DNA from 4 places in the Dactylosporangium sp. NBC_01737 genome. Region 4 is predicted to be linked to each of the others. Evidence: riboswitches for the same ligand, from Rfam matches in the RefSeq annotation. Region 4 holds a riboswitch; each other region holds the start of a gene.
The links. A riboswitch is a leader RNA that binds a small molecule or an ion and turns the genes downstream of it on or off. The one in region 4 is predicted to bind cyclic di-AMP.
Positions count from the first base shown of each region.

Region 1: another riboswitch for cyclic di-AMP. It lies ahead of OHA72_RS07805 (C40 family peptidase); the one in region 4 lies ahead of OHA72_RS09350 (coiled-coil domain-containing protein).
Region 2: another riboswitch for cyclic di-AMP. It lies ahead of OHA72_RS52905 (C40 family peptidase); the one in region 4 lies ahead of OHA72_RS09350 (coiled-coil domain-containing protein).
Region 3: another riboswitch for cyclic di-AMP. It lies ahead of OHA72_RS17195 (hypothetical protein); the one in region 4 lies ahead of OHA72_RS09350 (coiled-coil domain-containing protein).

Region 1 is NZ_CP109153.1:1,801,167-1,804,907, forward strand. It holds gene OHA72_RS07790 (pyridoxamine 5'-phosphate oxidase family protein) at 1-410, opposite strand, end outside; gene OHA72_RS07795 (MarR family winged helix-turn-helix transcriptional regulator) at 432-938, shown strand; gene dcd (dCTP deaminase) at 952-1,533, shown strand; gene OHA72_RS07805 (C40 family peptidase) at 1,577-2,563, opposite strand; cyclic di-AMP (ydaO/yuaA leader) riboswitch at 2,572-2,710, opposite strand; gene OHA72_RS07810 (LamG-like jellyroll fold domain-containing protein) at 2,819-3,652, opposite strand.
Region 2 is NZ_CP109153.1:11,478,632-11,487,532, forward strand. It holds gene OHA72_RS52880 (hypothetical protein) at 1-335, shown strand, start outside; gene OHA72_RS52885 (OmpA family protein) at 404-1,189, shown strand; gene OHA72_RS52890 (hypothetical protein) at 1,243-1,539, shown strand; gene map (type I methionyl aminopeptidase) at 1,542-2,330, opposite strand; gene OHA72_RS52900 (helix-turn-helix transcriptional regulator) at 2,396-2,698, shown strand; gene OHA72_RS52905 (C40 family peptidase) at 2,866-3,867, opposite strand; cyclic di-AMP (ydaO/yuaA leader) riboswitch at 3,876-4,025, opposite strand; gene OHA72_RS52910 (MerR family transcriptional regulator) at 4,167-4,601, opposite strand; gene OHA72_RS52915 (MFS transporter) at 4,625-6,031, shown strand; gene OHA72_RS52920 (VOC family protein) at 6,042-6,446, shown strand; gene OHA72_RS52925 (VOC family protein) at 6,480-6,860, shown strand; gene OHA72_RS52930 (hypothetical protein) at 6,871-7,470, shown strand; gene OHA72_RS52935 (hypothetical protein) at 7,583-8,901, shown strand, end outside.
Region 3 is NZ_CP109153.1:3,800,092-3,808,992, forward strand. It holds gene OHA72_RS17180 (TetR/AcrR family transcriptional regulator C-terminal domain-containing protein) at 1-785, opposite strand, end outside; gene OHA72_RS17185 (FAD-dependent monooxygenase) at 855-2,087, shown strand; gene OHA72_RS17190 (diguanylate cyclase domain-containing protein) at 2,122-3,660, shown strand; cyclic di-AMP (ydaO/yuaA leader) riboswitch at 3,708-3,851, shown strand; gene OHA72_RS17195 (hypothetical protein) at 4,028-4,705, shown strand; gene OHA72_RS17200 (polyprenyl synthetase family protein) at 5,222-6,526, opposite strand; gene OHA72_RS17205 (SanA/YdcF family protein) at 6,683-7,669, opposite strand; gene dnaG (DNA primase) at 7,791-8,901, shown strand, end outside.
Region 4 is NZ_CP109153.1:2,133,545-2,142,445, forward strand. It holds gene OHA72_RS09310 (RNA ligase family protein) at 120-881, shown strand; gene OHA72_RS09315 (AAA family ATPase) at 878-2,008, shown strand; gene OHA72_RS09320 (hypothetical protein) at 1,998-2,711, opposite strand; gene OHA72_RS09325 (hypothetical protein) at 2,820-3,104, opposite strand; gene OHA72_RS09330 (hypothetical protein) at 3,134-3,415, opposite strand; gene OHA72_RS09335 (App1 family protein phosphatidate phosphatase) at 3,561-4,604, shown strand; gene OHA72_RS09340 (VOC family protein) at 4,601-5,002, opposite strand; gene OHA72_RS09345 (DHH family phosphoesterase) at 5,015-5,968, opposite strand; gene OHA72_RS09350 (coiled-coil domain-containing protein) at 6,041-6,991, opposite strand; cyclic di-AMP (ydaO/yuaA leader) riboswitch at 7,067-7,202, opposite strand.

The sequences.
Region 1 (3,741 bases), 330 kb from region 4:
AGTGGGGAGTCGCGTTGGACGATCAGGGCCACCTCGACGGTGAGGGCGTAGAGCTTCCAGTCGACGCGTTGGGCGGCTCGCATCTGGAGGGCGAGTTCGGCCACGAGCAGGGGATCCATGACGGGGGTGGCGCGGCCTGAGACGTAGGCCTCGTCGGAGGTGTCCTCGGCGGGGAAGCTGTGCAGCGCGTAGCGGCCGTCGCGGTCGAGGTCGTGGCGTTTCGGGGAGGGCAGGATGAAGCAGTAGAGGCCCGTTTCGGTGATGACGGGCATCACGGGGTGGACGCGGGGTCCTCCGTCGGGGCGGATGGTGGCCAGGTAGCCCATGCCGGGGCCGTACTGGCAGATCAGGGTGCGGATGGCCGTCGCCAGGAGGGGCTCGGCCGCGGAGAATTCTGCCCACGTCGCCATGCCTCCAAGTTACTCGTACACGTGTTCGAGAAGTGTGTGATTCCTCGAATGGAGGACAATAGCCTGGTGGGTGACCCGGACGAGCTGATCGACCTGCTGCGGACGTTCAACCTTGAGGCGGACCGGTTCGTCGAGGTGTTCACGCGGGCGCACGGGCTGCACCGGACGGATCTCAACGCGGTGGCGTACATCTGGCGGGCGGCCGAGGAGCATCAGCCTCTCACGCCGGGCGGATTGGCCCGGAAGTTGCGGCTGAGCCCGGCGGCGACGACCGCGCTGCTCGACCGGCTCACGCGGGCCGGGCACGTCGAGCGGCGGCACGACACGGCCGATCGGCGTCGCGTACACCTCGTGATGCAGCCATCGGCAAGGGCCTTGGCGCAGGCGTTCTTCACGCCGCTGGGGCGGCACATGCGGGCGGCGTTCGGCGAGTTCGACGAGGGGGAGCTTGCCGCCGCCGCGCGGGTCCTGATCAAGGTCAACGAGGCGACCGCGGCCGCCGCCGATGAGGCGAACCAAACGGCGTAATAGGGTCAGGGACGTGTTGCTCTCCGACCGTGACCTGACAAAAGAGCTCGCCGACGGCCAGTTGCGGCTGGAGCCGTTCGAAAAGGACCTGGTTCAGCCGTCCAGCATCGACGTGCGGCTCGACCGGTGGTTCAGGGTCTTCAACAACCACCTGTACACCCACATCGATCCGGCCACGCAGCAGGACGATCTCACCGCGATGGTGGAGGTCGACGACGGGCAACCGTTCGTGCTGCACCCGGGCGAGTTCGTGCTCGCCTCGACGCTCGAGGTGATCAGCCTCGGCGATCAGCTGGCCGGCCGGCTGGAGGGCAAGTCCAGCCTGGGGCGGCTCGGGCTCCTCACCCATTCGACCGCGGGGTTCATCGATCCGGGGTTCTCCGGGCACGTGACGCTGGAGCTGTCCAACGTGGCCAACCTGCCGATCATGCTCTGGCCGGGGATGAAGATCGGGCAGCTGTGCATCTTCCGGCTGTCGTCGCCGTCGGAGCATCCGTATGGTTCCGCCGTGTACGGCTCCCGGTATCAGGGCCAGCGCGGGCCGACGGCGAGCCGCTCGTGGCAGAACTGGCGCACCTGGCCGACGACGACATGAAGAAGGGCGGCCCGCGCCAGCGGGCCGCCCTCCCGGAAAAGCGCTAAGCGACCCGGCCGTAGCCCGCGATCGGCCCACTGTCGATCTTCTTCATCCGGACCACGTCGCCGGAGGTCGGTGCGTGGACCATCCAGCCGCCACCGACGTAGATGCCGACGTGATGCAGATCGCTGTAGAAGAAGACCAGGTCGCCGGCCTTCAGCTCGGCACGGGTGATGCGTTTGGTGTCCTGGTACTGCCACTTGGTGTAGTGCCGCAGCGTGTGGCCGGCCTGCTTCCAGGCGTAGAGCGTCAGGCCGGAGCAGTCGAAGGTGTTGGGGCCCTCAGCCGCCCACACGTACTTCTTGCTGATCTGCTGGCAGGCGACCTGCGCGGCCTTCGCGGCGTCGCCGCCGGAGTATTCGACCGGGCAGGCGACGGGGCGCAGCTCGCCGGTCGCGCCGCTGGTCCCGTACACCTTGGTGCGCAGCTCATTGAGGGACTTGATCTCGGCGTTGATGGTGGTCTCTTTCGCCGCCATCTCGGCCTCGGCGGCCTTCTGGCTGGCGATCAGCTCGTCGAGCGGCTTCTTCTGGTCGTCGAGGACCTTCTTGCTGTCCAGGACGTCCTTGATGCCCTCGGCTTCGTCCTTGGCGAGCATGTTGAGCATGACCAGCTGCTCGGCGAACGTGTCCGGCGAGCCGGTGGTCATCAGGGCGTTGAAGCTGGAGACGCGGCCGGTCTTGTACTGCAGGACCGAGAACGCGCTCACCCGCAGCAGCGCGGTGTCGACCTGGGCCTGCAGCGGGTCGATCTGGTTCTTGAGCGTCGCCTGCTTCGCCAGGTTGGCCTTGAGCTCGCCCTTGAGCTGGTTGTGCTGCTCGATGATGGGCTCGACTTCATTCCATTTCTTGTCGATCTGCGCTTCGAGCTCGGCCGGGGTCGGCTCCGCGTGTGCGGCACCGGTGATCCCGACGGCGAGCGACAGACCGCCGAGCGTGGCGACGAGGAGTCGCGCCAGACGCTGAGGCCGCCTCGTATGGGTCTCCACCGAGGAGATGCTCCTTCTTCCAGCCGCCTACCGGGTTAGCTGACGGGTTCGGACGGGAAGTTCGTCCTACCGCGACCTCGTCGCGGATTCACCCCAGATGGCGCAGGTGGGTCCCCGGTTCAAATTTCGACTCGGCGGTGCCGTCTGGCGCACCCGTGCTGGGCGCGGACATCCATACGACCGGAAATCACGGTATGGCGAGCGCTCCCAAGGGGCAAGTCAGTGCGCGATTGTTGTCTGATTTGGCCCGAAAAGTCACGCAGGCTTCGTGACGAACACATCATCAATTGCACCGACGAACTGGTCGTTGTTCGCGCTGGTCCCCTTGCCGCCAATACAGAGTGGATCCGAGTTCACTATGGACAGTGACGAAGGAATGGTTGATCGGCCCTTGAGCTGGCCGTCCACAGCCACCGTGAGCAGCGCGTCACTGCGTGAACACTCAACCCGGTGCCACCGCCCGTCAGCCACGGTCAGCGATGCGAGTGCTACGTAAATGGTAGGTCCGGAAGTGCCGACAATCACACAACTGGGGTGCCCGGCGGCGCCATCCACCTGCAACTTGAACTGACTGTCACCAACCGAGAACCCTTTTTGGATGACATTGGCGCCCTTGGAAGTCTCATCGGGTGCGACGAGCACACTTGCGCCATACGTGAACGCACCCTGTCCCGGATTGAGGAAATCCGCGGGGCCACTCTGCAGGATGGCACGTGCACAACTCTCCGCACCGTAATGCTCACATGGCTCGGGGAATCGCACCGCGAGTCCGCCGCCGTGCGGGACGGCCGACAGCTCGCCGCCGGCCTTGCGGACCCGGAGCGGGAGCCGCCCGCCGCCGTCCAGGACCTGACCCGTGATCCCGCCGTCGAAGGTGTACCGGACGGTCACCGCCGGATGCGCACGCTGACCCGAGGCGGCGGAGGAGGGCGGCGCGGCCCCGCTCACGGCGGCGGCAGTGGACGCGGCCCCGGCGGATGGAGAAGCCGGCGACGCGTCCTCGGCGAGACCGGTGCTGTCGGTGGACGGGCCACGGTGCAGAGCCCAGCCGCCGGCCGCGACCATCGATGCGAGCGCAACAAGAAGCATGAGCCGTCGCCGGCGGGGCCACGTACGCATAACCGGACATTATGCCGAGCAGCGCACCGCGGAAGTCGGCGAAACGGGGCGCCGCAACC
Region 2 (8,901 bases), 4.6 Mb from region 4:
GGCAGAACAAGGCGTTCCGCAACCGCAACCCGCTGCCGCCGCAGGCCGTGGCGGCCGTCCAGCCGTGCGTGGAGAAGGTCAGGGCCGGGCTGGACCGGCTACGCGCGGAGGGCCGCTTCGACGGGCCGTCGATCGAGCGGGTGCTGACCGACGCCGGTCTGGTCGACGTGGAGAGCCGCAAGCCCGGCCGCCTGGACACCGCCGGCGGTGGCGGCCTGCTGTTCTGCGGCAACTCCGGGTTCGGGTACGTCTTCGGCGAGCATGGCCGGACCCTCACCAGCGTCGAGGCGGGCGGCGGGATCGCCGACGGCGGCTGCCTGCCGGCACCGGACTGAGTCCCCCGAAGGTGTCGGCTACCCGCCGGTCGCGAGCGGCACCGTGGCCGGAAACCTACGCTCCCGCCATGAGACGTGTGCGGAGTCACGCCGGCGCCTGGTTGCCGGTCATGGTCGTCGGCGTGCTGCTGCTCACCGGCTGCGGCGGCTCGGACAAGCCGGCCGCGAGCCCGGGGGCCGCCGCCCCGTCCGCCTCCGACGCCGCCACCGAGGCACCCGCGGAGGAGCCGCCCGTGTCGCTGCCGCCGGGCGCCCAGCCGGGCCTGGACGACTACGACGGTGACGGGCAGAAGGACCCGACCTGCTCCACCCAGGACTTCGGCGCCGGTCTCGTCCTGCGCATCCCGTGCCAGATCGGCAACGCGCACGACCCGGAGAACGACACCCGCCTCGTGAAGGACTCCCTGTACCGGCTGCCCGGCCCCGACGTCGACCTCACCGGCGTGTCCGGCTCGGTCCTGGAGGCCCGCGACCCCAACGGCGGGCACGTCTACATCGTCACGTTCAACAGCGACGCCCTGTTCGCCACCGGCAGCGCCGACGTCGGCAGCGCCGACACCCTCGACAACACCATCAAGGTCATCAACAAGCTGTACCCGAACGGCACCATCCAGGTCCGCGGCCACACCGACGCCACCGGATCGGCGGCGAACAACCAGGCCCTGTCGCAGCGCCGGGCGGAGACCATCCGCGCGTACCTGACCGGGCACGGGGTCGTCGCCGCCTCCGTCACCGCGGTCGGGCTCGGCAGCACCCAGCCCCTCGTCGAGGAGAAGAACGCCGACGGCTCGGCGAGCGTCGCCGGCCGCGCCTTCAACCGCCGCGTCGAACTGGTCATCCGCCTGCCGAAGTGACCCGGCTCCGGTGCCGCCGACGCGCTCGCCGGCGCGCGCCCGGCTTCGAGCGCGTGCGCCGCACATTTCGCAGGAGCGTAGCGCGCCTCCGGGCCGAGCGGGCCGCCGGCGGCACCGTCGAGCACCGCGTCGGGTTGGGCTCCAGCAGCCCGGGGCTCGCCATCCCCAGGTGCACCGCGTCCCGCCCGACGACCAGCCCACCATCCGCGTCGAGGCAGACCGCCGAAGGCATCAGCGGCGACCCGTCGAACAGCAGTGGCCGCGGCTCCCGCCCGTCGACCGCCAGCACCGCCACCGTCGTCGACGTCCCGAAGTCGACACCCAACCGCGTCACGCCACTACGGTACTGACCTCACGGCTGCGCCTGCTCCGGCACCGGCAGGGTGAAGATCTCGACGCCGTCGTCGGTGATGGCGATCGTGTGCTCGCTGTGCGCCGTCCGGCAGCCCGTCGCGCTGCGCAGCGTCCAGCCGTCGGCGTCGGTGACGAGCTTGGCCGTGTCCGCCATGATCCACGGCTCCAACGCCAGCAGCAGCCCGGGGCGCAGCGTGTACCCGCGACCGGGCCGTCCCGTGTTCGCGACGTGCGGGTCCTGGTGCATCGTCGATCCGACGCCGTGCCCGCCGAACTCGGTGTTGATCGGATACCCCGCCGCGCTGAGCACCGAGCCGATGGCGTGGGAGATGTCCCCGATGCGGACTCCGGGCCCGGCCGCGGCGATCCCCGCGCGCAGCGCCCGCTCGGTCACGTCGATCATCGCCACGCTCTCCGCGGGCCTGGCGTCGCCGACGATGAAGCTGATCGCGGAGTCGGCGACGAAACCGCCCACGGAGACGGCGAGGTCGAGCGACAGCAGGTCACCGTCGGCGAGCGTGTAGTCGTGCGGCCGCCCGTGCAGCACGGCGTCGTTCACCGACGTGCAGATGTAGTGGCCGAACGGCCCGCGCCCGAAGGACGGCTCGTAGTCGACGTAGCAGGACTTCGCCCCCGCCTCGGTGATCATGCTGTGTGCCCACGCGTCGATGTCCAGCAGGTTCACGCCGACCGCGCTGCGACGCTTCAGTGTCTGCAGCATCTCGGCGACCAGGGCGCCGGCGTCCTTCGCTCGCAGCAGGTCGGCAGGGTTCAAGATCTCGATCATGCAGCGTCTTCCTCGCGCACCAATAAGTATCCCGGCCATATTATCCCGGTATTAGAATCGGAGCCATGGTCAGGTTGCCGCTCACCCCCGCAGAGGTCGCACGCGGAGAGCGCCTCGGCGCCCTCCTGCGCCGCGCCAGGGGGCCGAGATCGATGCTCAACACCGCGCTGGACGCGGGCGTCTCACCGGAGACCCTCCGGAAGATCGAGTCCGGCCGCGTCGCCACCCCCGCGTTCCCGACCATCGCCGCGATCGCCGACGTCCTCGGCCTGTCCCTCGACGCGGTGTGGTCCGAGATCAACCAGTCGGACGGCGAGGCCGGACTCGCAGGATCGACCCGCACCGCACCCGAGCGACTGGCCTCGTAGCCCGGCGCGCGGGTTTCACGGTCAGCGACCGGCACCGGCAGCTACGTGACGCAGCGTCCTTGATGCTGGGGGCTCGCGGTCACCGACAACGGCACAATGTGACGGCCCACCGGCGGCGCTGCGGGGGGCGCAGGCGGCCGGTGGGCCGGTGCAGGTCCTGCCGGACGTCAGGACACCCGGCCGTAGCCGTACAGGGTGTCGATGTCGACCGGGGCGACCTTCACCACGGTGCGGCTGTTGGGGGCGTGGATGATCTGGTTGTTGCCGATGTAGATGCCCACATGCCCGAGGCCGTTGTAGAACACCAGGTCGCCCGGGGCGAGCTGGCTGCGGGAGATGTGGCGGACCTTCTGCCACTGCTGCGCGGCGTTGTGCGGCAGGGACACCCCGGCCGCCTTCCACGCCATCATGGTCAGCCCGGAGCAGTCGAACGTGTTCGGTCCGGCGGCGCCCCACACGTACTTCTTCCCGAGCTGCGCCCACGCGTAGCTGACCGCCTTGCCGGCCGTGCCGGAGACCGCCGGCGGCTTGCCGGGTGCCGGGGGCGCCGCGGTGGTGGTCGTCTTGGCCTTCGCCGCCGCGGCTGCGGCAGCGGCGGCCGCTTCGGCCTTGCGCTGCAGGTCGTCGAGGCGGGCGATGTCGCCCTCGATCTTCTTGCGGCGGGTCTCCAGCTCGATCTTCTGCTGGCTCTGCGCGGCACGGGTCTCGTTGAGCCGTTGCTGCTCGGCGTTGAAGGCGTCCTTCGCCGCGGTGTACGCGGCCAGGTCGCGCTGCTGGCTGTGGGAGATCTGCTGGAGGGTGCCGACGCGGTCGGTGAAGGCACCCGAGGAGCTCGCGCCGAGCATGAGCGACCAGGTGCCGAGGTGGCCACCGGTCTTGTAGGCGTTCACCGCGAGCGTGTCGGCGGTGACCTGGGCGGCCTCCATGGTCGCCTGCAGCGGTGCCAGGTCGGCCTGCAGCTTGGTGATCGCCGCCTGGGTGGCCTCGAGGTCGCCGTTGACCTTGTTGTACTGCTCGACGATGTGCTCGACCTCGTTGTTGCCCTTGTCGATCTGGGCCTGGAGCTCCTCCGGCGTCGGATCCGCGTGCGCGGCGCAGGCCGGAGCGATCAGCGCCGACACCGCCAGCGCGACGACCGCGGCACGCAGCGTCGTGCGTCCGTTGAACACGGCACAGTCCTTCTTCCTTTGACCGCCTACCGGGTTAGCTGACGGATTCGGGCGAGAAGAAGGCGCGCCCTACCGCGCCGCGGCGCGGATTCACCCCATGGGAAACCTGGTGGTTCCCCGGCTCATCGACCGTCGCCCGTATGCAGCGACGCGCGGCCGACGACTCGGCGGCGGCTGCCCGGCCACCCCGGCGGGGCGGGCGACATCCGGCAGCCAGGCCAAACGTAGCGGCCGCACAGACCGCCGGGCCTCGATCTAAGCCACACTTAACGAAGACTTGGCGAGGAGCTGCAGATCATCTACGGGGTGCCGGTCAGGCGGCTGGGCGCCCAGAGCTGATCGGCGTCGCCCGCGGCGATCCGCCCGCGGTACACGTCGATCTTGTGGTCGATGAGCTTGAGGTTCTCCTGGATCTCCGCGAGCCGGGCGTGCACGTCGGCGCGGTGCGACTCCATGAGCGCGAGCCGCTCCTCCTCGTTGCCGGGTCCGGCGGCCACCAGCTCGGCGTAGCGCCGGATGAACCGGATCGGCATGCCGGTGGCGCGCAGCTTCGTGCACACCACGATCCACTTGAGATCGAGGTCGTGATACCGGCGCTGGCCGCCGCCCGTGCGGTCGACCGGGGTGACGACCAGGCCGGCCCGCTCGTAGTAGCGCAAGGTGTGCACGCTCACCCCGGTGCGGCGGGCGGCCTCGGCGATGCTGAGGCCGGGCTGCGGTTTGACTTCGAGCACGCTCTAGATTTTAGCGTCGCGTGATGAGCGACATGACGCACGCGGACCGGCGGCGCCGGATGCTGGTGCTCGCGGTGTGCTGCACCAGCATGGTGGTGGTCGTGATGGACATCTCCATCGTCAACGTGGCGCTGCCGGCGATCGGCCGCGACCTGCACTCCCCGGTGTCCGGCCTGCAGTGGACCGTCGACGCGTACACCCTGGTGCTGAGCAGCTTCCTGGTGATGGCCGGGTCGCTCGCGGACCGGGTCGGCCGGCGGCGGGTCTTCCGGCTGGGGCTGATCGCCTTCGGGCTGGGCTCCCTGGCGTGCAGCCTCGCGCCCGGCATCGGCTGGCTGATCGGCGCGCGAGCGCTGCAGGCGGCCGGCGGCACCATGCTCAACCCGGTCGCCATGGCGATCATCGCCACCGCGTTCCCGGACCGCGGCGAGCGGGCCCGCGCCATCGGCGTGTTCGGCGCGGTCTCCGGCCTGGCGCTGGGGCTGGGTCCGGTGCTCGGCGGCGCCCTGGTCGACGGGTTCGGCTGGCGCTGGATCTTCTGGGTCAACGTGCCCGTCGTCATCGTCGCGCTCCTGGGTACGGCGCTGTTCGTGCCCGAGTCCCGCGCCGCCCGCCCCCGGCGCTTCGACCCGGTGGGCCAGGCGCTGGTGTTCCTGGTCCTGGGCAGCGCCGTCGCCGCGATCATCCAGTCCGGCGAGCTCGGCTGGACCTCCCCGGCCGTCGTGGCCCTGCTCGCCATCGCGGTCGCGGCCGTGCTGGGCATCCTGTGGTTCGAGCCGCGCCGCGCCGACCCGCTGCTGGACCTGCACCTGTTCCGCAGCCTGCCGTTCAGCGCGGCCATCCTCACGGCGCTGCTGGCCCTGTCCGGCTTCGGCGCGTTCCTGTTCGTGACCACCCTGTACCTGCAGGAGGTCCGCGGCCTGTCCCCGCTGCGGGCGGGCCTGTGCCTGCTCCCGGTCGGCGCGCTGATCATCGTGCTGTCCCCGCTCGCCGGCCGGATGGTCGCCGGCCGCGGCCCCCGGCGCCCCCTGCTGATCTCCGGCGTGGCCCTGGCGCTGGGCGGCGCCGCGTCGCTGCGGCTGGGACCGGCCACGCCGATGCCCGTCGTGCTCGCCGTCTTCCTCCTGTACGGCGTCGCCCAAGGCACCGTCAACCCACCCATCAGCAACTCGGCGGTCTCCGGGATGCCGGCCTCGATGGCCGGCCTGGCGGCCTCCCTCGCGTCCGCCGGCCGGCAGACCGGCATCACGCTGGGCGTCGCCGTCTCCGGCACGATGGTCGGCGCCGCCGTCACCCACGGCCAAGCGGCGTTCACGACCGCCGAGCACCGGGTGTGGTGGCTGGTGATCGCGCTCGGCGCCGGCATCACCGCCCTGGCCCTGCTCAGCACGGGCCGCGTGGCGGTACGCCATCCGCCCGGCCGGCACTGACCTGCCGGGTATGCGGATGTTGCATCTCGGGTTGCGGGTCACCGACCTGGAGCGCTCGCTCGCCTTCTACACCGCGGTCGGATACGCGAAGATCGGCACCGCCCCCGAGACGGGGTTCGGCAGCCTGACCATGCTGCAGCTGCCCGGCGACCTGTTCGTAAGCCTCGAGCTCGTGCACGACCCCGCCAGGCCGGTGACCGACATCAGCGCCGTCAACCACCTCGTCATCCAGGTGGACGACAAGAGCGCCACCATCGCCGGGCTGGCCACCAGGGGCGTCGAGGCCGAGCCGCCGGCGGACCTGGGGCCGGGCATGCGCTCGTCGTGGCTCACCGACCCCGGCGGCTACCGGATCGAGCTCGTGCAGTGGCCACCCGGTCATCCGGCCGGCATGACGGCGGCCGACCTGGGCTGACCGGCCTCCGGCACGGGCGGTTACGGTGATCGGATGGCATGCCGCATCACCGAACTGGTCCTGGACGCCCGCGATCCCGACCTGCTGGCGCGGTTCTGGTGCGAGGTGCTGGGCTATGTCGAGCTGCAGCGCATCGGCGCGGACATCGAGATCGGGCCACCCGGCGCCGGCTTCGGCGGCCCGCTGCCCACCATCGTGCTCAACCAGACCGACGAGCCCAAGACCGGCAAGCTGCGGCTGCACATCGACGTGAACGCCACCGACCGGGACCAGGACGAGGAGCTGGAGCGGCTCCTCGCGGCCGGCGCCCGGCGCGCCGACATCGGGCAGACCGGCGAGGAGTCCTGGCACGTCCTCGCCGACCCCGAAGGCAACGAGTTCTGCCTGCTGCGCCGACGGGTACCGGCCGTGTAGGCGGCGCCGGATGACGGACAGGACCGACCTCATCCAGGCTCCGGACTGGACCGTCACGCTGGTCTGTGGCGCGTCCGGCGTCGGCAAGTCGCGCATCGCGGTCGCGCTGGCCCGGCGGTACGGCGTACCGCTGAGCGAGGTCGACGACATCGTCACCGCGGTCAAGGCGTTGACCACGCCCGATCAGCTGCCGGCGCTGCATCTGTGGGACACGAGCGTGGCGGCCCGGGACTGGACGCCGGCGCGCATCGTCGGGCACACGGTCGCGGTGGCCGAGGCGTTGCGGCCCGGGATCGAGGCGGTCATCGCCGATCACGTCGGGTCGGCGGCGCCGGTCGTCATGGAGGGCGACTACCTGCTGCCCGAGTTCGCGGCCGGGTTCGGTGACGCCGTCAGGGCGGTGGTGATCTCCGAGCCGGACGAGGACCAGATCGTCGCGAACTATCTGTCCCGCGGGCCGGGCGCGGCAGCGCAACGGTCCCGGGCCGTGGTCAGCGCACGCTTCGATGCCGAGCTGCTGCTGCGGGCCGCCCGGGCCGGTGTCCCGGTGGTCGCCGCGCGGCCCTGGCCGGGAAACGTCGAGCGGGTCGACGCGGCGCTGCGACGCTGACCGTCACCGCGGGCGGACGCCGAACCAGAAAAGTCGAAAAATTCTCGCCTCCTGTTGACAGTCATCGGGGTCTATCAGACGCTGATCTGACTTCACACCGGCCCGCCGGATCGTGCGTTCCGGCACGCTTGAATGGGGCACCGCCATCATGTCCCTGTCGCTGCGCCACCCTGCCCGACTGACCTCCCTCACGTTCGGCGTCCTCCTCTCCCTCGTCGCGACCACGGTCGTCGCCGTGCCGGCCGCCTCCGCCGCGGCGATCACCGCCAACCCCGACGCGCTGGACGGCACCTGTGCCTCGCTGCGGGTCTACAACGGCTCCAGCTCCGTCGGTTACGTGAACCGCAGCGGGGCCGGCTACGGCTTCACGTCCTCGGCCTCCGGTGCCATGTCGTTCCGGTTGGAGGCCACCCAGCTCGGCCGTTACGAGGTGTTCGGCTCCGACGGCAAGCCCGCGTACCAGAGCGTCGTCGGCTTCATCATGGCCGGGGACTCCTACGGCGACCGGGCCGACTTCACCGTGACCAAGGTCGGCGACCGGTACCGGTTCACCGCGACGGCCACCGGCCAGGTCATGGGCTCGTTCCTGTGGAGCCTCGGCGCGGCCGGCTCCGCCTACACCGTGGCCCTCGCCACCGCGACGGGGTGCTACACCCCGCCCGACATCGACCCGGGCGTCACCGGGACCGCCGCACCGGGCGTCGACGGCAGCGGCAAGCTCGTCGGGACGATCGACGCACACGCCCACATCACCGCCGCCGCCGCGTTCGGCGGTCAGATGCACTGCGGCGAGGCATGGGCGTCCGGCGGCGTGCAGGTGGCGCTCGCCGGCTGCGACACGCACCGCAGCCTCAACGTGGGCGCGCTGTTCGAGGCAATCGTCGGCGGCACCGACGCGGTGAACTCACCGGAGGACGGCTGGCCGACGTTCGGCGACTGGCCGCAGCACAACTCGCTGCTGCACGAACAGTCCTACTACCGGGGCATCGAGCGGTCCTGGCGGGCCGGGCAGCGGGTGCTCAACGCGCTGCTGGTCGCGAACCGCGCCATCTGCGAGCTGTTCCCTTACCGCGACACCTCCTGCGACGAGATGGACCAGATCCGGGTCCAGTCCCGCTACCTGTACTCGATGCAGGACTACATCGACGCGCAGAACGGCGGCGCCGGCAAGGGCTGGTTCCGCATCGCCACCACCCCGGCGCAGGTGCGCAGCATCGCCGCGCAGGGCAAGCTGGCCGTGACGATCGGCGTGGAGAACTCGGAGATCTTCGGCTGCCGCGAGGTCAACGACGTCCCGCAGTGCACCACCGCCCAGATCGACGCCGGCCTCAACGAGCTGCAGTCCCTCGGCGTCTCCGGCCTGTACCCGATCCACAAGTTCGACAACGCCTTCGGTGGCACCCGGTTCGACGCGGGCCTCAGCGGGGCGTT
Region 3 (8,901 bases), 1.7 Mb from region 4:
ACGAACATCGGATAGTCCCCGCCTGCCACGATCTCGCCGAAGCGGTCCATCTGCGCGGCGAACCACTGCTCGTTGGTGACCCCGCTGTCCTGCTCGGCGCCGGCCTCCCACTCGAGGTTGACCGCGGTGCCCCGGGCGTGGTTGGCCAGCATCATCGCGGTCTGCATCGCCACGGGCAGCGGCAGGCCGGTCTCGTCCAGCGCGGCGAGGACCCACTCGGTGTGGGCCATCGCGTGCGGCGCCATCGGCGGCCGGGTGAACGACATGACCTCCGCCGCCCACGGGTGCCGCCGGTAGATCGACCACTGCAGCCGCGCCACCGTCTCCAGGCGGCGCCGCCAGCCCTCCGGCGCCGGCGACGGCAGCGGCGACGCGGCGAACGCCGCGTCCGTCATCAGGACCAGCAGCTCCTCCTTGCCGGCCACGTGCCGGTACAGCGTCATCGTCGGCATCCCCAGCGCCGCGGCGACCCGCCGCATCGACAACGCCGCCAGCCCGTCGGTGTCCGCGATCGCGGTCGCCGCGGCGACCACCTGCTCACGGTGCGCGGGCCGGCGATCCCGGGACGCGGGGGGTCGGGCCACGACGGTGCCGACCCCCGGGACCGCCTCGACGAGCCCCTCGTGGCGCAGCGCGCCGAGCACCTTGGTCGCGGTCGCCATCGCGACGCCCCACTCGCGGATGATCTCCCGGGTCGACGGCACCCGGTCGCCGGGCCGCAGGTCGCCGGCCCTGATCCGGTCGCGGATCAGCCCGGCGATCCGCAGGTAGTGCGCTTCGGTCACGAACCGATTCTAGTGCACTAGTGCACCGGACCGTAAAATGGCAGTTGACAGTGTTCGTACGCTGTACGCATGGACATTCTCATCTCAGGTGCGAGCGTCGCCGGCACGGCGCTGGCGTTCTGGCTGCGGCACGCGGGGCACGCGGTCACCGTCGTGGAGCGGGCGCCCGCCGTGCGCGACGGCGGCTACGCCATCGACGTGCGCGGCACCGCCCTGCGGGTCGCCGAGCGCATGGGCATCGCCGACCGGGCCCGCCGCGCCGGCACCGACACCCTCGGCACCAGCTTCGTCAACGCCGCGGGCAAGCGGATCGCGACCCTGCCGCTCGGTTTCGGGGTGCTCAGCCCTGACGACATCGAGATCATGAAGGGCGACCTCACGCGCCTGCTGTACGACACGGTCCCCGGCGGCGTGGAATGGATCTTCGGCGACACGGTCACGGCGCTGGACCAGGGCGCGGGCGGGGTGCGGGTGACCTTCGCCCGGAGCGCGCCGCGCGGCTTCGACCTCGTCCTGGGCGCCGACGGCCTGCACTCCGCGGTCCGGGCGCTCGCGTTCGGCCCGCCGGAGCGGTTCGTGCACGACCTCGGCAGCCGCATGGCGATCTTCACCGCCCCCAACGAGCTCGGCATCGAACGCTGGCAGCTGATCCACAACGCGCCCGGGCGGGTCGCCAGCGTCAAGACCGACCCGGGCAACGCGACGATCAAGGTCAACCTGCTGTTCGGCGGCACCGGCGGCACCGGCGGCGCCGACCACCGCGACCGTGACGCCCAGCGCCAGCACGTCGCGGCGGCCTTCGAAGGCTGCGGCTGGCACGTGCCGCGCCTCCTGGAGCACCTGCGGACCGCGCCCGACTTCTACTACGCGCCGAACGCGCAGGTCCGCATGGACGCCTGGACCCGGGGCCGGGTCGCGCTGGTCGGCGACGCCGGCTACTGCCCGTCGCCGCTCACCGGGCAGGGCACCGGCCTCGCCCTCGTCGGCGCGTACACCCTGGCCCGCGAGCTCGCCGCCGCCGGCGACGAGCACGTGGCGGCGTTCGCCCGGTACGACACCGTGCTGCGCGACTTCGTCGAGGTCAACCAGCGGGCCGCGCTCGCACCGGCGAAGGGGTTCGCGCCGCGGACCGCCCGGGAGGTGTGGCTGCGCGACCTCAGCATCCGCATGCTGCCGCACGTGCCGTGGCGGCATCGGATCTTCGAGGCCATGACGAGGGACGCCAAGCGCGCCTCCGAAGCGTTCGAACTCTGCACGGACGACGCACATTTGCTTAGGATCGGGGGTGATACGTCGATGTGAGGGTGCAGGGTCGGCCGGATCGGGGTAGGCAGCCGTGGATCGTGATCGGGACATGGCGATGGCCGCGATCCGCTCCGTCTACACCATCACCGGCCGCATCAACACCGGCAGCACCGTCGCCGAGACGCTGCACCGCATCGCCGAGGCCGTCGTCGAGAGCGTCGGGTTCGGCGCCGCGGTGGTCAACTACCTGCATCCCGAGGGCGTCTACGAGGCGGTCGCGATCGCCGGCCCCGAGGAGGCCCGCGCCGAGCTGCTCGGGGTGCGCTACCCGGCGGCCGAGTTCGACGCGCACCTCGCCGACGCCGACGAGTGGGGGCAGCTGCGCTTCCTGCCGCACGAGCGGCACAACGACGGCATCCAGTCCTGGATCCCCTCCCCGGCCGAGGGCGCCGACCAGGTCCCCGACGAGGAACGCTGGCACCCGCTGGACGCCCTGTTCGCGCCGCTGTGCGCACCGGACGGTTCGCTGGTCGGGATCCTCAGCGTCGACCTGCCCGCGGACGGCAGACGCCCAGGCGCGTTCCAGCAAGAGCTGCTGGAGATGCTCGCCGCGCAGGCCGGCATCGCGATCAACAACGCCAACCTGGTCGAGGCGCTGCGCCAGGAGCGCCGGCACCTGGAGGCCAGCGAGGCCGCGTTCCGGCTCGCGTTCAACGGCGCCGGCACCGGCATGTGCATGATCGGCCTGGAGGGCGCTGACCTGACCCGGATCGTCCGGGTCAACCCGACCCTGTGCGAGCTGCTCGGCCGGGACGAGGACGTCCTGGTCTCGATGCGCTTCGGCGACTTCATCCACCCCGACGACTTCGACCACAGCCGGGAGGTGTTCGCCGGCGGTACCGGATCCGTCCGTGACTACGAGGTCCGCTGCGTGCGCGGCGACGGCGAGACGATCTGGATCTCCGCCACGATGTCGGTGGTGGCCGGCTCGCCCTCGTTCGCCATCACGCAGGTGCAGGACATCACCGGCCGCAAGGCGACCGAGGCCGACCTCGTGCGGCGGGCCTCCCGCGACCCGCTCACCGGGCTGGTCAACCGCGACGCCTTCACCGAGCCCCTCGCCACCGCGATCCGCCGGGCCCGCACCGAGGCCGTCATCAGCGCGCTGCTCTTCTGCGACCTCGACGACTTCAAGGTCATCAACGACACCCTCGGCCACGACGCCGGCGACGCGGTCCTCGTCGCCGTCGCGCACCGCCTCGTCTCCCTGGTCAGGCCCACCGACACGGTCGCACGCCTCGGCGGCGACGAGTTCGTCGTCCTCACCGGCAACGTCACCGTCACCGACCTCGGCGCGCTCGTCGACCGCCTCGAACGCTCCGTCTCGGCACCGGTCACGCACCAGGGCCACATCATGCGGGTACGGGTCAGCGTCGGCGTCGCCGTGATCGATGACACGGTCGACGATGCGGGCGCCGCACTGCGCGCCGCCGACCGCGCGATGTACCTGGTCAAGGGCGGGCGCCACGCCGGAGGGGTGACCAGGCGGGTGACCGCGTTCGGTGATCGTTCGGGTGCGCCGGGTGGTATGCCGTTGCTGCGGTTGGCCCGCCCCGAAGCCGCCCAGTAGGGTCGTGAGGTCCGCTCCGGTCGACCTGCACCGCATCCGGTGCTGCCGGGCGGGCGCCGTCGAGTCGCGAGACGTTCGCGAGCCGGGGACCCACGTAGTCCTCTGGGGTGTATCCGTGGCCGAGCCACGGTAGGGCGAAGCTTCCCGCCCGAACCCGTCAGCTAACCCGGTAGGCGGCACCGGAAGGAGTCTGCCGATGATGGCCGCCCGCCCGCCGTCGTAGCGCCTCACCACTGATTCCCCCCTTCCAGCACGCCGCCGTCCGGCGCCGTGCCGATGCCGCATGTCTGTCTTCGATGAAGGACCTTCAGTAGTGAAGCCATTGCCACGTCAATTCCATCCTCGACATCGCCGGCCGGCGCTCAGTGTGAAGACCGGCACCGTCTCGGTCGCCGTGCTGTCCGCCACGCTGCTGGCCACCCTGCCCGCCGACTCGCCGTCGATGTTCACCGGCTCCGCGTATGCCGAGTCCGGGGCGGTCGCGTCCGCGTCGCCGTTCTCGTCCCCTGCCGCGTCGCCCTCCGTGTCCGCGTCACCGTCGCCGTCCTCGGCCGGGCCGCTCGCGGTCGCGGTGCCGGCGGCGCCGCCCGTGCCGCCGGCACCGCCGGTCGTGCGGCCCGTCGCCGGGCTGAACCAGCGGCAGATGGACAACGCCGCGCTCATCGTGAAGCAGGGCCGGGCGCAGGGCATGCCCGACCGGGCCCTCGTCGTCGCGATCGCGACCGCGATGCAGGAGAGCAACCTGTACAACGTCGCCAGCGCCGCGGTGCCGTCCTCGCTGCAGCTGCCGCATGAGGGCGTCTCCTCCGACCACGACTCGGTCGGGCTGTTCCAGCAGCGGGCCAGCCAGGGCTGGGGCACGGTGGCGCAGCTGATGAACCCGTCGCACTCGGCGATGCTGTTCTACAACGCGCTGTCCCGGGTGCGGGGCTGGGAGCGGATGAGCGTGACGGCGGCCGCGCAGGCGGTGCAGCGCTCGGCGTTCCCCGGTGCGTATCAGAAGCATGCCGGCCGTGCGGAGCAGGTGGTCGGCGCGCTCAGCTGAGATGCCCGCAGTGACCGGCCGGCGCCCGTGGGGTCCCGGCCGGTCGCGGCTCTGCGACGGCGCGGTAGTGGCTGCCGGGTGCGACCGGCTTCGATGACTACTGCGCCCCGGACGCCGATCTCCTCTCTTTCCGCATGATCGAAGGACGCCCCAGGCCGCCGGGGCGACCACCGCTGTCCTTCGATCATGCCGGCAAGATCATCCACCCGTCCCGGAACCCGCGACCGCCGGCAGGACGATCCAGCGCGTGACCCGTCGCACGTCGCTCCCGCCGTGATCAACGCTGCGTGTTGGTCACCCGGGCAGCCGCGGGATGACTTCGATCACACCGCAAGATCGCGCGGGTTGTGGGTTCCGCGGCTTTGTGGGTCGCGGGTCAGGCCGGGTGGCGGGTCAGGCCGGGTGGCGGGTCAGGCCGGGTGGCGGGTCAGGCGGGGTGGCGGGTCAGGCGGGGTGGCGGGTCAGGCGGGGTGGCGGGTCAGGCGGGGTGGCGGGTCGCCCAGCGGGCCAGGGCGATCAGCTCAGCGACCGCGGCCGGCTCGGGGATCGCCAGGTCGAGCGCGAGTAGTGCCTGCGCCAGGAGGTCCTCGCCCTGCTGGACGCACCAGGAGCGGGCGCCGGACCGTTCGATGACCTTCGCGGCGCGTTCGAGCTCGGCGTCGCCCAGCCGGCCGTCCCGGCGCAGCAGGTCGGCGAGCTCGTCGGCGCCCGCCGCGAGCGCCGCCGCGACCGGCAGCGACCGCCGCCGGCGGCGCAGGTCGGAAACGTCGGCCGGCCCGTCACGGCCGGATCGCCCCAGATGCCGAGCAGGTCCTCGGTGAACTGGACGGCCAGCCCCAGCCGCACGCCGAACAGCCGCAGCTGCTCCACCCGCGCCGGGTCGCCGCCGCCGGCGATCGCGCCGAGCGCGCACGCGCAGCCGAGCAGGGCACCGCTGCGCTGCTCGACCGCCGTGATGCACTCGCGCAGCAGGTCGCTGCCGGACCGGCGGCCGGTGGTGGTGTCCAGGGCCGTGCCGAGCACCGTGTGCTGGCTGTGCAGGAGCTGCTGGACGGTGTCGCCGAGGACGCGCACCCCGGCCCGGTCGACGGGGGCCGCCCCTGACTGTTGCCGCCCGCCGTCGGCGCACGGATCGGCGGCGCCGTCCCGCTCGACGAACCGGTCGCGGGTCGCCTGCTCGTCCCGCATGCCGCCGATCGCGCGCGTGTCGCCCGTTTTGTGCGTGTCGCCGGCCGCGGGTGTACCGCTGAGCGCCGGTGTGGCGTCCGATGCCTGCGGGTCCGCGCCGCGCGGTCCGCCGCCGGCGGCCCGCCGGTCACCGCCGGGCCGCAGGTCGGTGGGCTGCTGCCCGTCGACCACGAGCGCCGGCCGGGTGTCCCGCGTCGCCTGGCGCAGCGGGCGTGGCACGCGCCTGGTCGGGTCGCCGGTGGCCGCCACGTCGAACGCGAGCGCCAGCATCGCCTCGCCGCCCAGCGTCGCCGGGTGCGGGCCGACCACGCTCCACGCCGTCGGCCGGTGCCGGCGGGTCAGGTCGCCGTCGAACAGGTCCTGCTGGAGCAATGACCAGTGGTGCACCAGCTCGACCGCGACGGCGCCGGCCACCGCGTCGTGCGGGTCACCACCGACCGCGCCGGCGCAGACCAGGCTGAGCGCGGCCCGGGTACGCACGCCCGGCGGATCCTCGTCCAGCCTTCCCAGCTGCAGCTCCGCCACGTCACGCGACGGCGCCGGCAGCCGGCCGACGGCGGTGCGCAGCGGCGGCTCGACCAGCAGGCCGGTCCAGGCGAGGACGTCGTCGACGGTGCGCAGCACGGTGACCATCAGCCGGACACCGCCAGGCAGGGGACACTCACCGGAAACGCACCACCCGTCGGATCAGAGCATGGACAGGCGCCGATCAGTGCCGGCGCCGTGGACTGGTCAAGTATGCCGGTGGTGCCCGTCGGACACGCCCAAAACCCACCGATGGTGGGCGGGTCATCGCGTCGCTTGCAGCAGCGACGGATCCGGTGGCGACACGACTGTCGCCTGCCGGTGCCGGAATGCCTCCCAGGCGGCCTTCGGGGCGGCCGCGACGTCCCTGAGCGTGTTGTACGCGATCGTCACCCGCTGGCAGCCCTCGCAGAGCGCGGGTACCCCGTACGCGTCGACCCCGAGCCGCCGGCACAGTGTGACCGCGCGGTGCAGGTGCAACTCCTGGCTCACGAGGAGGGCTTTCGTCACGCCGTACACATCGTGGGCGCGCCGGCACGTGTCATAGGTGTCCAGGCCGTGCGGGTCGACGACCATCCGGGCCGGGTCGACGCCCTGACCGGCCAGGTAGTCCCGCATGACACGGACCTCGTCGCCGGAGCCGCCCTGCGCGTCGCCGGAGATGAGCAGCGCCTTCACCTTGCCGGTGGTGAGCAGCCGCGCGGCCACGTCCAGCCGGCCCTTGAGGAACGGCATCGGCACCTGCCCGCCCGGCGCCACCTGCGCACCGAACACGATCGCCACGTCCGCGGCCGGTGCACCGGCGGCCGGTCCGATCCGGCCCATCGAGCCGAGCCGCACCCAGAGCGTCGGCGCGAGCACCAGCGCCGCGACGACGGTGCCGGTGAGCACGACCCGCAGCAGGATCCGGCGGTGGCGCTCCAGGCGGGTCTCCCGGCCGGCGGGGAGCCGCTGCCGGTCGCGCGCCGCCCACCTGGCCCGTTCGACCTCGAACAGGAACCATGCCGGCACCTTCTGCCGGGTGCGCAGCGTCTCGCGCTCGTCGTCGTCGAGGTAGCCGGTGACGTGGTCGACCGCGAGCGAGTACGCCGCCATCCGCGCCGCGCCCCGGGCCTGGGACCGCAGCACCGCCCACGCCCCCAGCGTGGCGATCGTCACCACCCAGCCCAGTGGCCCCAGGCGGCGGCTGCGTCGGCGCAACCGGTCCTGTACGGCGAGCCAGGCGGCGCGCTCGTCACGCAGTTTCGGCATGGCGGCAGCATCGCACGGCGTTGTGATGTGGTGGTGCCCGTGTGGTGTCGGTCGTGTGGAGTCGTAAATTGTCGGTGGCGCGAGGCAGGATGTACACCTCGGGTTGGGGAGGTGGCGTCAGGTGGCCGGCAAGATCAAGGACGAGGACATCGCCTTGGTTCGTGAGCGCACCGCGATCGCGGATGTGATCTCCGAGCATGTGACGCTCAAGTCGGCCGGGGGCGGCAACCTCAAGGGGCTGTGCCCGTTCCACGACGAGAAGACCGCGTCGTTCAACGTGTCGCCCGCGCGCAACGTGTATTTCTGCCACGGCTGCGGCCAGGGCGGCGACGCGATCAAGTTCCTGATGGACCACGACCACCTGTCGTTCGTCGAGTCCGTCGAGCGCCTCGCCGGCCGTGCCGGCCTGCAGTTGCAGTATGTCGAGGCGGGCAGCGCGCCGATCCGCCAGACGGGGCAGAAGCAGCGCCTCATCGCCGCGCACGCCGAGGCGGCCCGCTTCTATGCCGAGCACCTCGGCTCGCCCGGCGCCCGCTTGGCCCGGGAGTTCCTCGCCCAGCGCGGCTTCGGTCGCGAGGAGGCGGAGCGCTACGGGTGCGGCTTCGCGCCTGAGGGCTGGGACCCGCTGAGCAAGCACCTGCGGCTCAAGGGCTACACGGCGCAGGAGCTGATCACGGCGGGGCTGTCCAAGGAGGCCCGCTCCGGCAGCCTCATCGACCGGTTCCGCCGCCGCCTGCTGTGGCCGATCAAGGACATCTCCGGCGACGTGATCGGTTTCGGCGCGCGGAAGCTGTTCGACGACGACGACGGCCCGAAATACCTGAACACCCCGGAGAGCCCGCTCTACAAGAAGTCCCACGTGCTGTATGGCGTGGACCAGGCCAAACGTGAGATCGCCAAGCAGAGCAAGGTCGTCATCGTCGAGGGGTACACCGACGTCATGGCCTGCCACCTGTCCGACGTGCCCGTGGCGGTCGCCACCTGCGGCACCGCGTTCGGCGCCGACCACATCGCGGTTCTGCGCCGCCTCCTGCTCGACGCCGACGGCTACGGCGGGGAGATCATCTTCACGTTCGACGGCGACGCCGCCGGGCAGAAGGCGGCGCTGCGCGCGTTCGAGGACGACCAGCGTTTCGTCGCCCAGACGTTCATCGCCGTCGGCCCCAACGGCATGGACCCCTGCGAGCTGCGCATGGCGAAGGGCCCGGTCGCGGTGCGTGACCTCGTCGCCG
Region 4 (8,901 bases):
GACCGCCGCCCGTGCCGTCGCACCCCCCGCCGGGAGCACGGTGAAGCCGTGCGCTGAGGACAGTGAGCCGGGTGGGAAATCCGGTGTCCGTGGGGAGTGGGGTCGGCTACAACTTCTGTGTGCTGCGCAAATACCCGAGGACACCGCACCTGCAGGGATCGCGGCTGCAGCCGGGCGACCATGACCTGGCGCAGGTGCCGTTCGCGCAGCTTGCCGGGCAGGTGCTGGTCGTCGAGGAGAAGCTCGACGGGGCCAACTGTGCGGTCAGTTTCGATGCCGATGGTGAGCTGCTGCTGCAGTCGCGGGGGCACTACCTCACCGGCGGGCCGCGGGAGAAGCAGTTCGGGCTGCTGAAGGCGTGGGCGGCGACCGTGCGGTACGAGTTGCAGCCCGTGCTGAGCGACCGCTACGTCATGTACGGCGAATGGCTGTACGCCAAGCACACCGTCTTCTACGACGCGCTGCCGCACCACTTCTGCGAGTTCGACGTCTACGACCGGGTGGCGGAGGAGTTCCTGTCCACCGGGCGGCGCCGTGAGCTGCTGGAAGGGCTGCCGGTCAGCTCGGTGCCCGTGCTGTACACCGGGCGCATCGGCAAGCTCGCCGAGCTGACGGCGTTCGTCGGGCCGTCGACCTGTAGGACGACGAGGTGGCGCGACGCGCTGCGGGAGGCCGCCGTTGCCGGTGGTGCCGACCCGGACCAGGTCGTCAAGGAGACCGACATGTCCGAAGACATGGAGGGGCTGTACCTGAAGCTCGAGGACGCCGGCACCGTGCTCGGCCGCTACAAGTGGGTGCGGCCCAGCTTCCACACCGCGATCCTGGACTCCGGCAGCCACTGGCAGGACCGGCCGATCGTCGCGAACCGGGTGCGGGCGTGAACGTCTTCGAGCGGCTCTGCCCCGCCGGGCCGTCGTGGTCGGTGCCGTGGCAGGAGATCCACGCCGCGTTCGACTGGGTGCGGCGGCTCGACGGGGTGCCGCAGGACGCCGTGCACCACGCCGAGGGTGACGTGGCCACGCACACGCGGATGGCGTGCGAGGCCCTGGCGCAGCTGCCGGCGTGGCGGGAGCGGCCGGCCGGCGAGCGGGCCCGGCTCTTCGCGGCGGTGCTGCTGCACGACGCGGCGAAGCCGGACTGCACCCAGGTCGAGGAGGACGGGCGGATCACCGCGCACGGCCACTCGCGCCGCGGTGACCTGACCGCGCGGCGGGTGCTGTGGGAGGCGGGGGTGCCGATCGCGTGGCGGGAGCACGTGGCCGCGCTGATCCGGCATCATCAGGTGCCGTTCTGGGCGCTGGAGCGGCCCCGCGGCGACCTCGACCGGATCATCCACCGGGTCAGCCTGCTCGCCCGCAACGACGATCTCGGGCTGCTCGCCACCGCCGACATTCTCGGGCGGGTCTGTGCCGACGCGGGTGAGATGCTCGACAACGTCGCGCTCTTCGTGCAGTACACCACGGATGACGGCTGCCTCGACCAGCCTCGGCGCTTCCCGTCCGAGCATGCCAGGTTCACCTATTTCCGGAACCTGGATCGGGTCGCTGACTTCGCGGCGTACGACGACACCAAGGTCACTGTGACCGTCATGTCGGGGCTGCCCGGATCGGGGAAGGACCACTGGATCGCCGCCAACCGGCCGGGCGTGGCGGTGGTGAGCCTCGACGACTGGCGCGAGCGGCTGCGGGTCAGGCCCACCGACGACCAGGGCCCGGTGATCGCCGCCGCGACCGACCAGGCCAAGGTGCTGCTGCGGGCCGGCACGCCGTTCGTCTGGAACGCGACGAACCTGACCCGGCAGATGCGGGCGCGGTGCATCGGGCTGGTCGCCGACTACGGCGGGAGGATCGAGATCGTCAGCGTCGAGGCGCCGCCGGAGGTGATGCGGCGGCGCAACCGGGCCCGCCCGCGCCCGGTGCCGGACGGGGTGGTCAACCGGATGGTCGGGCGCTGGGAGACGCCCGACCCCACGGAGGCGCACCGCGTGAACTGGGTCCTCAACGCCTGATCGTGCCGGTGGTGGTGGCGGTGGTGCGCTGCCGCTGCATCGCGAGGGCCTGCAGGGCCGAGGAGCGCACCAGCAGCAGCGGGTTGAGCGGTTCGTTGGCCGCGATCGGCTTGGCGTACGGGCGGTTCTCCACCGACCAGCCGTCGTGCAGGTTGTACTCGACGGAGAAGCTGCGGTTGCCGGTCTTCGAGTAGTCCAGCAGGATGCCGGGGCCGAGCGCGCGGGTGGCGACCTCGCCGGCCATGTGCGGGATCGGCGAGAAGAAGAACGCGACCTTCGGGATCGGCTGGAAGAGGTCCACGTCGATCAGGTCGAAGATGCCGACCGGCTGGTACATGCCGTGGGTGTCGTGGATGCACAGGCCGGCGCCGAGCTCGACCCGTCCGGTGTTGTCGATCTCCATGTGGCCGGCCGGGCCGCCCGGCGTGACGATGCCGGCGCCGTCGTTGCCGGCGACCGTGAGCACGCTGCCCAGCGGGGCCGGGTAGTTGTGGGTCGGCACCACCTTCGTGCTCGGTGCCATGGTCGAGTGGCGGGCCGTGAACATCGAGTACGTCTCGTGCCAGGCGACCTCGAGATGGCGTTCGAGGTAGTGCACGGAGAGCCAGATGGTCGGGGCGCCGCTCGCCGAGGTGGCGATCGCGTGGAGGCCGAAGAGCGCGAAGTGGTGGTCGCGCAGCTGCTCGATCGTGGCCTCGTTCATATCGATCGTGAGTTTGTGCTGCTCCACGGCTGTCCTCCAGGGTTCTGCGCGGCAGTAGAACCTCAGTGTGGAGCGATTGGGTTGCGCAATCGGGGCATTTCGTGAAAGTCACTCACGCCCTGGCCGGGCTGCATCGATGACGGCGCGGGCGGCGCGGTCCAGCTCGGCGGGGTCCGGCTGGAAGGCGGCGGCGATGTCCGGGTGGAGGCTCGACCTGGCGGTCTCCAGCAACCGGGCGCCGACCTCGGCGGCCGACTCTGCGTGGTAGTCCTGGGCGACCTGTTCGGCGGCCCATTGCAACGCCGAGCTCAGCTGGGCTTCGAGAGGCTCCTGCAGCTTCTGCGCCGCCGGGCTGAGCTGAGCGTCGTCGAGTGAGACGTGGAGTTCCTGCATGATCGCGCGATACCCATGTGCCGCGCGTTTCAAGCGCTGCGCGCGAGCAGTCGCACCGACCGGGGCGCGTTGCGCCGGGCCGGGTACGTCGAACGGACCAGCGCGAGGGCCCACGCCATCCGCGCCACCGCCGTGTCCGGGTGGTCACCGAACTCGCCGGCGACCTGGGCCGCGCAGCCCTTGATGCCGACCCGCCGCAGCGTCGTCGCGACCGCCGCACGGATCTCGTCGCTCTTCGGCGCCTGCGAGCACTGCAGGTGGGAAACGAACAGTGCCTCGGCTCGTACCGCCTCGAATGTCGTGATTGCCATCTCGCACCCCTTGGTGTGTGTTCCTGATAACACCAACGCTAGAAGTGTCCGAAGCGTTCGGGCTCACGGATTCATGCCACCGTCGTGTACCCGTCACCCTGCGTGTGGTGGTGCGGTGGCGTAGGGGCTGTGACAGGGTGATCGCGTGTCGTTGACCCCGTCTGGTCCGGTCCGTCTGCACCGCGCCGCGCGCATCGAGGACGCCTTCCACGACGTGCTGGAGCGGCGGCTCCGGCTGCGCGGGTGGAAGGTCGCCGTCACCCCGTACACCGGCTACGGCGGCCCCGGCTGGGTCCGCGTCCTCGGCCGGGTCCTGCTCGCCCGCCTGGACCCGAAACCCGGGCGGCGCCTGAAGAAGCTGCGGGGCTGGCGCTCGTTCACCGCCGTGTCCGTGGCGAACGCCCCGGTGCGCATCACCGCCGGGGACCGCACCTGCGAGGTCCGCTGCGACCGGGGCGGCTTCATCGACACCGTCATCGAGGCGGACCTCGCCCCCGGCTGGGCAACCGTCACGCTGCAGAGCGAGGACAGCACCCCGGTCGAGGCGCCGGTGCGGATCATCGACCCGTCGGTGCGCTTCGGGATCGTCTCCGACGTCGACGACACCGTCATGGTCACGACGCTGCCGCGCCCGCTGCTGGCCGCGTGGAACACGTTCGTCCTCGACGAGCACGCGCGCGCCTCGGTACCGGGGATGGCGGTGCTCTACGAGCGGCTGGTCAACGCCAACCCCGGCGCTCCGGTGTTCTACCTCTCGACCGGCGCCTGGAACGTCGCGGCGACCCTGACCCGGTTCCTGTCGCGCCACCTGTACCCGGCCGGCCCGCTCCTGCTGACCGACTGGGGCCCGCAGCCCGACCGGTTCTTCCGCAGCGGCCAGGCGCACAAGCGCGCGTCCCTGGCGCGGCTGGCGGAGGAGTTCCCCGACATCCGGTGGCTGCTCGTCGGCGACGACGGCCAGCACGACCCGGAGATCTACGCGGAGTTCGTCGCCGAGCACCCCGACAGCGTGGCCGCCGTCGCGATCCGGCACCTGTCCCCGACGCAGGCGGTCCTCGCCGGCGGCTTCCCGACCACGGTCGAGAGCACCCGCCGGCTGCCGGCCGACGCGAGCGCCGCACAGCGCTGGCTGCGCGCCCCGGACGGCGCCGGTCTCTGGCGCCTGCTCCGGGACACGGAGATGCTCTAACCCTGGTCCGGTCCCGGCGCCACCATCCACAGGTGGCCGTCGGGGTCGGCGAAGGCGCCGGCGTACCCCCACGGCTGCTCGGCGGGCTCGGTGACGACCCGGCCGCCGGCGGCCCTGGCCCGCTCGATCACGGCGACCACGTCCTCACGGCCCGGCACCGACCGGCTCAGGACGCACTCGCTCGTCCCGGCCGGCGCCACCTGGTGATCGCCGATCACCCAGCCGAACCCGTCGGCCGGCACCAGCATCAGGGCGACCCCGTCCGCGACCGGGAACTGCAAGGGCTCCGGCAGCCCGTCGCCACCCTCCGGGCCGAACGGCTCGGCGTCCAGGACTGCGCGGTAGAAGGCGTGGGAGGTGTACCGGTCGGCGACCGGCAGCGCGATGGTGAAGGTCATATGAGGTATACGTCAGGGAGTGCCGGAACTCATCGCGGCCGCTCGCGGGGCGCCGACCTTGGCGATGATCTCCCGCAGGACGCGCTCCGACGCGTCGTGCGGGACCTGGCAGGTGCCGGCCGCCAGGTGGCCGCCGCCGCCGTACTCGAGCATCACCGAGCCGATGTCGGTCGGTGAGGTGCGGTCCAGGATCGACTTGCCGACCGCGAAGACGGTGTTGAGCTTCTGCCTGCCCCAGATCACGTGGATGGAGACCCGGGCGTCCGGGAACAGCGCGTACACCATGAACCGGTTCCCCGCGAAGATCACCGCTTCGTCCCGCAGGTCGACGACGACCACGTCACCCTCGACGTGGCTGACCCGACGCAGCTGGTCGACGAAGAGCTCCTGCTGCTCGCGGAAGAGCTCGGCCCGCTCTGCCACGTCCGGCAGCGCCAGGATCTCCTCGACGTCCTGATGGTCGATGCACGCGTCGATGAGCTGCATCATCAGCTGGTAGTTGGAGATCCGGAACTGGCGGAACCGCCCCAGCCCGGTGCGGCTGTCCATGAGGAAGTTCATCAGCGTCCACCCGACCGGCTGCAGGATGTCCGCGATGTCGTACTGGGCGGAGTCGGCCTTGTCGACCGCCTCCATCAGCTCGTCCGACACGTTCGGGAAGCGCGCGGCGCCGCCGAAGTGGTCATAGATGACGCGGGCCGCCGACGGGGCCTCCGCGTCGATGATGTGGTTGTCGTTGTCGCCGGTGTTGCGCAGCGTCTCCGAGTGATGGTGGTCGAAGACCATGTGGGCGCCCGGCGCGTACGGCAGATTCGTCAGGATGTCGTTCGGCCCGACCTCGACCGCGCCGTCCTGGACGTCCTTGGGGTGCACGAACGTGATGTCGCCGATGAGCTCCAGGTGACGCAGCAGCACGGCGCACACCAGGCCGTCGAAGTCGCTGCGCGTCACGAGTCGGTGCTTCACGAGAAATCCCCTCACCTGCGTCGGCCGGTCGACAGTTGCCCTATCGGCCGGCCGTCCGCAGACGTGAGGGTCTTACAGCACGGACAGATGCACGTGGTTGGTGTGGTCGCTGGAGGGATCCCCGCCGACGCCGCTGTAATGGTGCCAGCCGACCGCGGGCGTCCAGATCTGTTTGAACCAGATGACGTACATGACGCCGAGCCGGTCCGCGTTCTTCACGAAATAGGTCGCGAGATTGGCGCCGTAGACCTTGTCCTCGCCGGCGGCGACACCACCGAAGCCGGACTTCGATTGTACCGAGAAGTCGCAGGCACGACCCTTCGGGTGCTCATACGGCCCGCTGGGCCGGTAGCACGAGACGAACCGCTTGAAGCCGGCCGCCTGCGCCTGCTGCATCGCGTGCAGCGTGCGCTGCGTGATGCAGCCGGTGGTGGTGGGATCGTTGACCTTGCACGACTCCGCCGACCAGCCACCGCTGGCGTTGCGCGGCGACGGCTGCGCGAGCGGCAGGTTGGCCGAGACGAAGCCGTTGCTCGGCCCGCCCGCCTGGGCCAGGCCCTTCTCGGCTTCCTTCTTCTTCGCGGCCATGACCGCGACCTGCTCCTGCTGGAGCTTGACCTCTGCCTCCAGCGCGGCCTTCTGCGCCGCCTGGTCCTTCTTCAGCTGGTTGAGGTCGCGCAGCAGGTTGTCATTGTGGTGGGCGATCTCGTCGATCGAGCCGGCGCGCTCCGCGAACCCGGTCGGGCTGCCCGAATCCATCAGCGCCACGAACGTGGTGAGCGGCCCCGTCCGGTACGCAGCGACGGCGATCGCCGAGACCTGCTCGGTGACCCTGGCCAGCTCCGCCTCGGTCACGGCGAGCTTGGCGGTCAGATCGGCCTGGTTCTTGACCGACGCGTCGAACTTGTCCTTGGCCTCGATCCAGCCACGGGTGCTCTCGTCGAGGACCTGCGCGAGGGTCGCGTTGGAACCCTCGTCGCCTGTGTCGTCGCCCGGCTCGGCGGCGGCCGGTGCGGCAGCCATCCCACAAAGGACGGCGGCCGTCATCAGGACGGCGAGAATCCGCCGACCGGGATGTCGTGATGACATCTGGCTCGTTGTTCCTTCCGTCGGCCGCCGACCGGGTTAGCTGACGGGTTCGGGACGGAACGATCCCTACCGCGGTTGCCCGCGGATTCACCCCAGTTACGGTTGGGTCCCCGATTCGCCGGTGTCGAGCCGGCGATTAGGCGGCAGTCGCGCCCGGCACCGCGGGGAGCGGTGCCTGTCGGACGAGACCGACGGCCAGCCTACCCAGGGCGATTCGCCCGCGCAGCGCACCGATTGTGCGGTGCTGTGACACACCTCTCGAAACGGCACCACCCCAGCAGGTCGCCTAAGCGTCCCGAAAGAAATCGACGTGATGGAAATCACTAAAATGCTTTCACGCTTCCGGAACCGTCTGCCCGCGACCATTGTTCTACGCAACCTACCGATCGCGCAGTGTCACCACCCCGGATGCGGCGGAATGCCGCAATGCGCCGCTATTCAATCTTCAGAGTAGTGAATGCGCACAAATGACACCCGGCCGCGCTTGCCGTTCTTCCACCGATGGTCCACGCCCGTGATCCAAGGACGGCGCCGACCGCGTTCCGTCCTTCGATCTGCCATCCGGGACGTCGCCCCGGATGGCGCCGCCGCTGCCCGCGATCCGCCGGCCGCGCCAACCTGGTCGACGCCGCTCACGACCCGCGAAACGGCATGGCCGCCCCTGCCTCGGTCGCCTCCGCCCGTGATCCAAGGACAGGGATGGCTGTCCCGGTAGCCAGCCCCATCCTTCGATCAAGCAGGCCGCGAAGGCTACCCCCACCGGAGTCGCCTCCACTCGTGATCCAAGGACGCCGGTGGTTGTCCCGGTAGCCGGATCCAGCCTTCGATCATGCAGGCCGGGAGGCGACCCCCGGCCGACGTCGCCTCCGCTCGTGATCCAAGGACGGCGGTGGCCGCCCGGATGGCCAGATCGCGCCATCGATCACGGAAGTCGACGCGCGGCCGGCGCACGCCCGATCGGCAGACCACGAACGCGGCAGCAGACGACCCCTGGCGCGCCGAGCACGCACGCCCGCCGCCGGCCCGTGCCGCCCAGGCCCGCACGCGCAAGGCAGCCGCCCGACCCCGATCTCGACCTCCACGCCCGACCTGCGGCTCACCCCGAGCCGCGCCCGGCCCTCCCGTGATCCAAGGACGGCGGTGGCCGCCCGGATGACCAGATCGCGCCATCGATCACGGAAGTCGACGCGCGGCCGGCGCACGCCCGATCGGCAGACCATGAACGCGGCAGCAGACGACGCCGGGCGCGCCGAGCACGCACGCCCGCCGCCGGCCCGAGCCGCGCCAGGCCCGCCTGAACCGGGCCCGCATGCGCAATGCAGCCGTCCGACCCCTGCGGCCACCCGAGTGGCGCCCGGCCCGCCCGTGATCCAAGGACGGCGGTGGCCGCGCGGATGACCAGATCGCGCCATCGATCACGGCAACCCACGCGCGCGGCCGGCACACGCCCGATCGGCAGGCCATGAACGCGGCGGCAGACGACCCCGGGGGCGCGCCGAGCACGCACGCCCGCCGCCGGCCCGCGCCGCGCCAGGCCCGCACGCGCAAGGCAGCGCCCGACCCCGATTTCCCGCTCCACGCCCGACCTGCGGCTGACCCGAGCGGCGCCGGGTCCGTGATCCAAGGACGCCGGTGGTCGCTCGGGCGACCGGATCGCGCCATCGATCACGGAAGTCGACGTGCATAGCGGCCGCCCATCCGGGCCGCGGCCGGCACGGCCCTCGATCCCGATCTTCCGACTCCCCGTCCGGAGCGCTTGCACCCGGCGCTGCACATGCACGCCGACGGCTGGACCGCCCCTGCTTCGCGCCCGACCTGCGGCTCACCCGAGCGGCGCCGGGTCC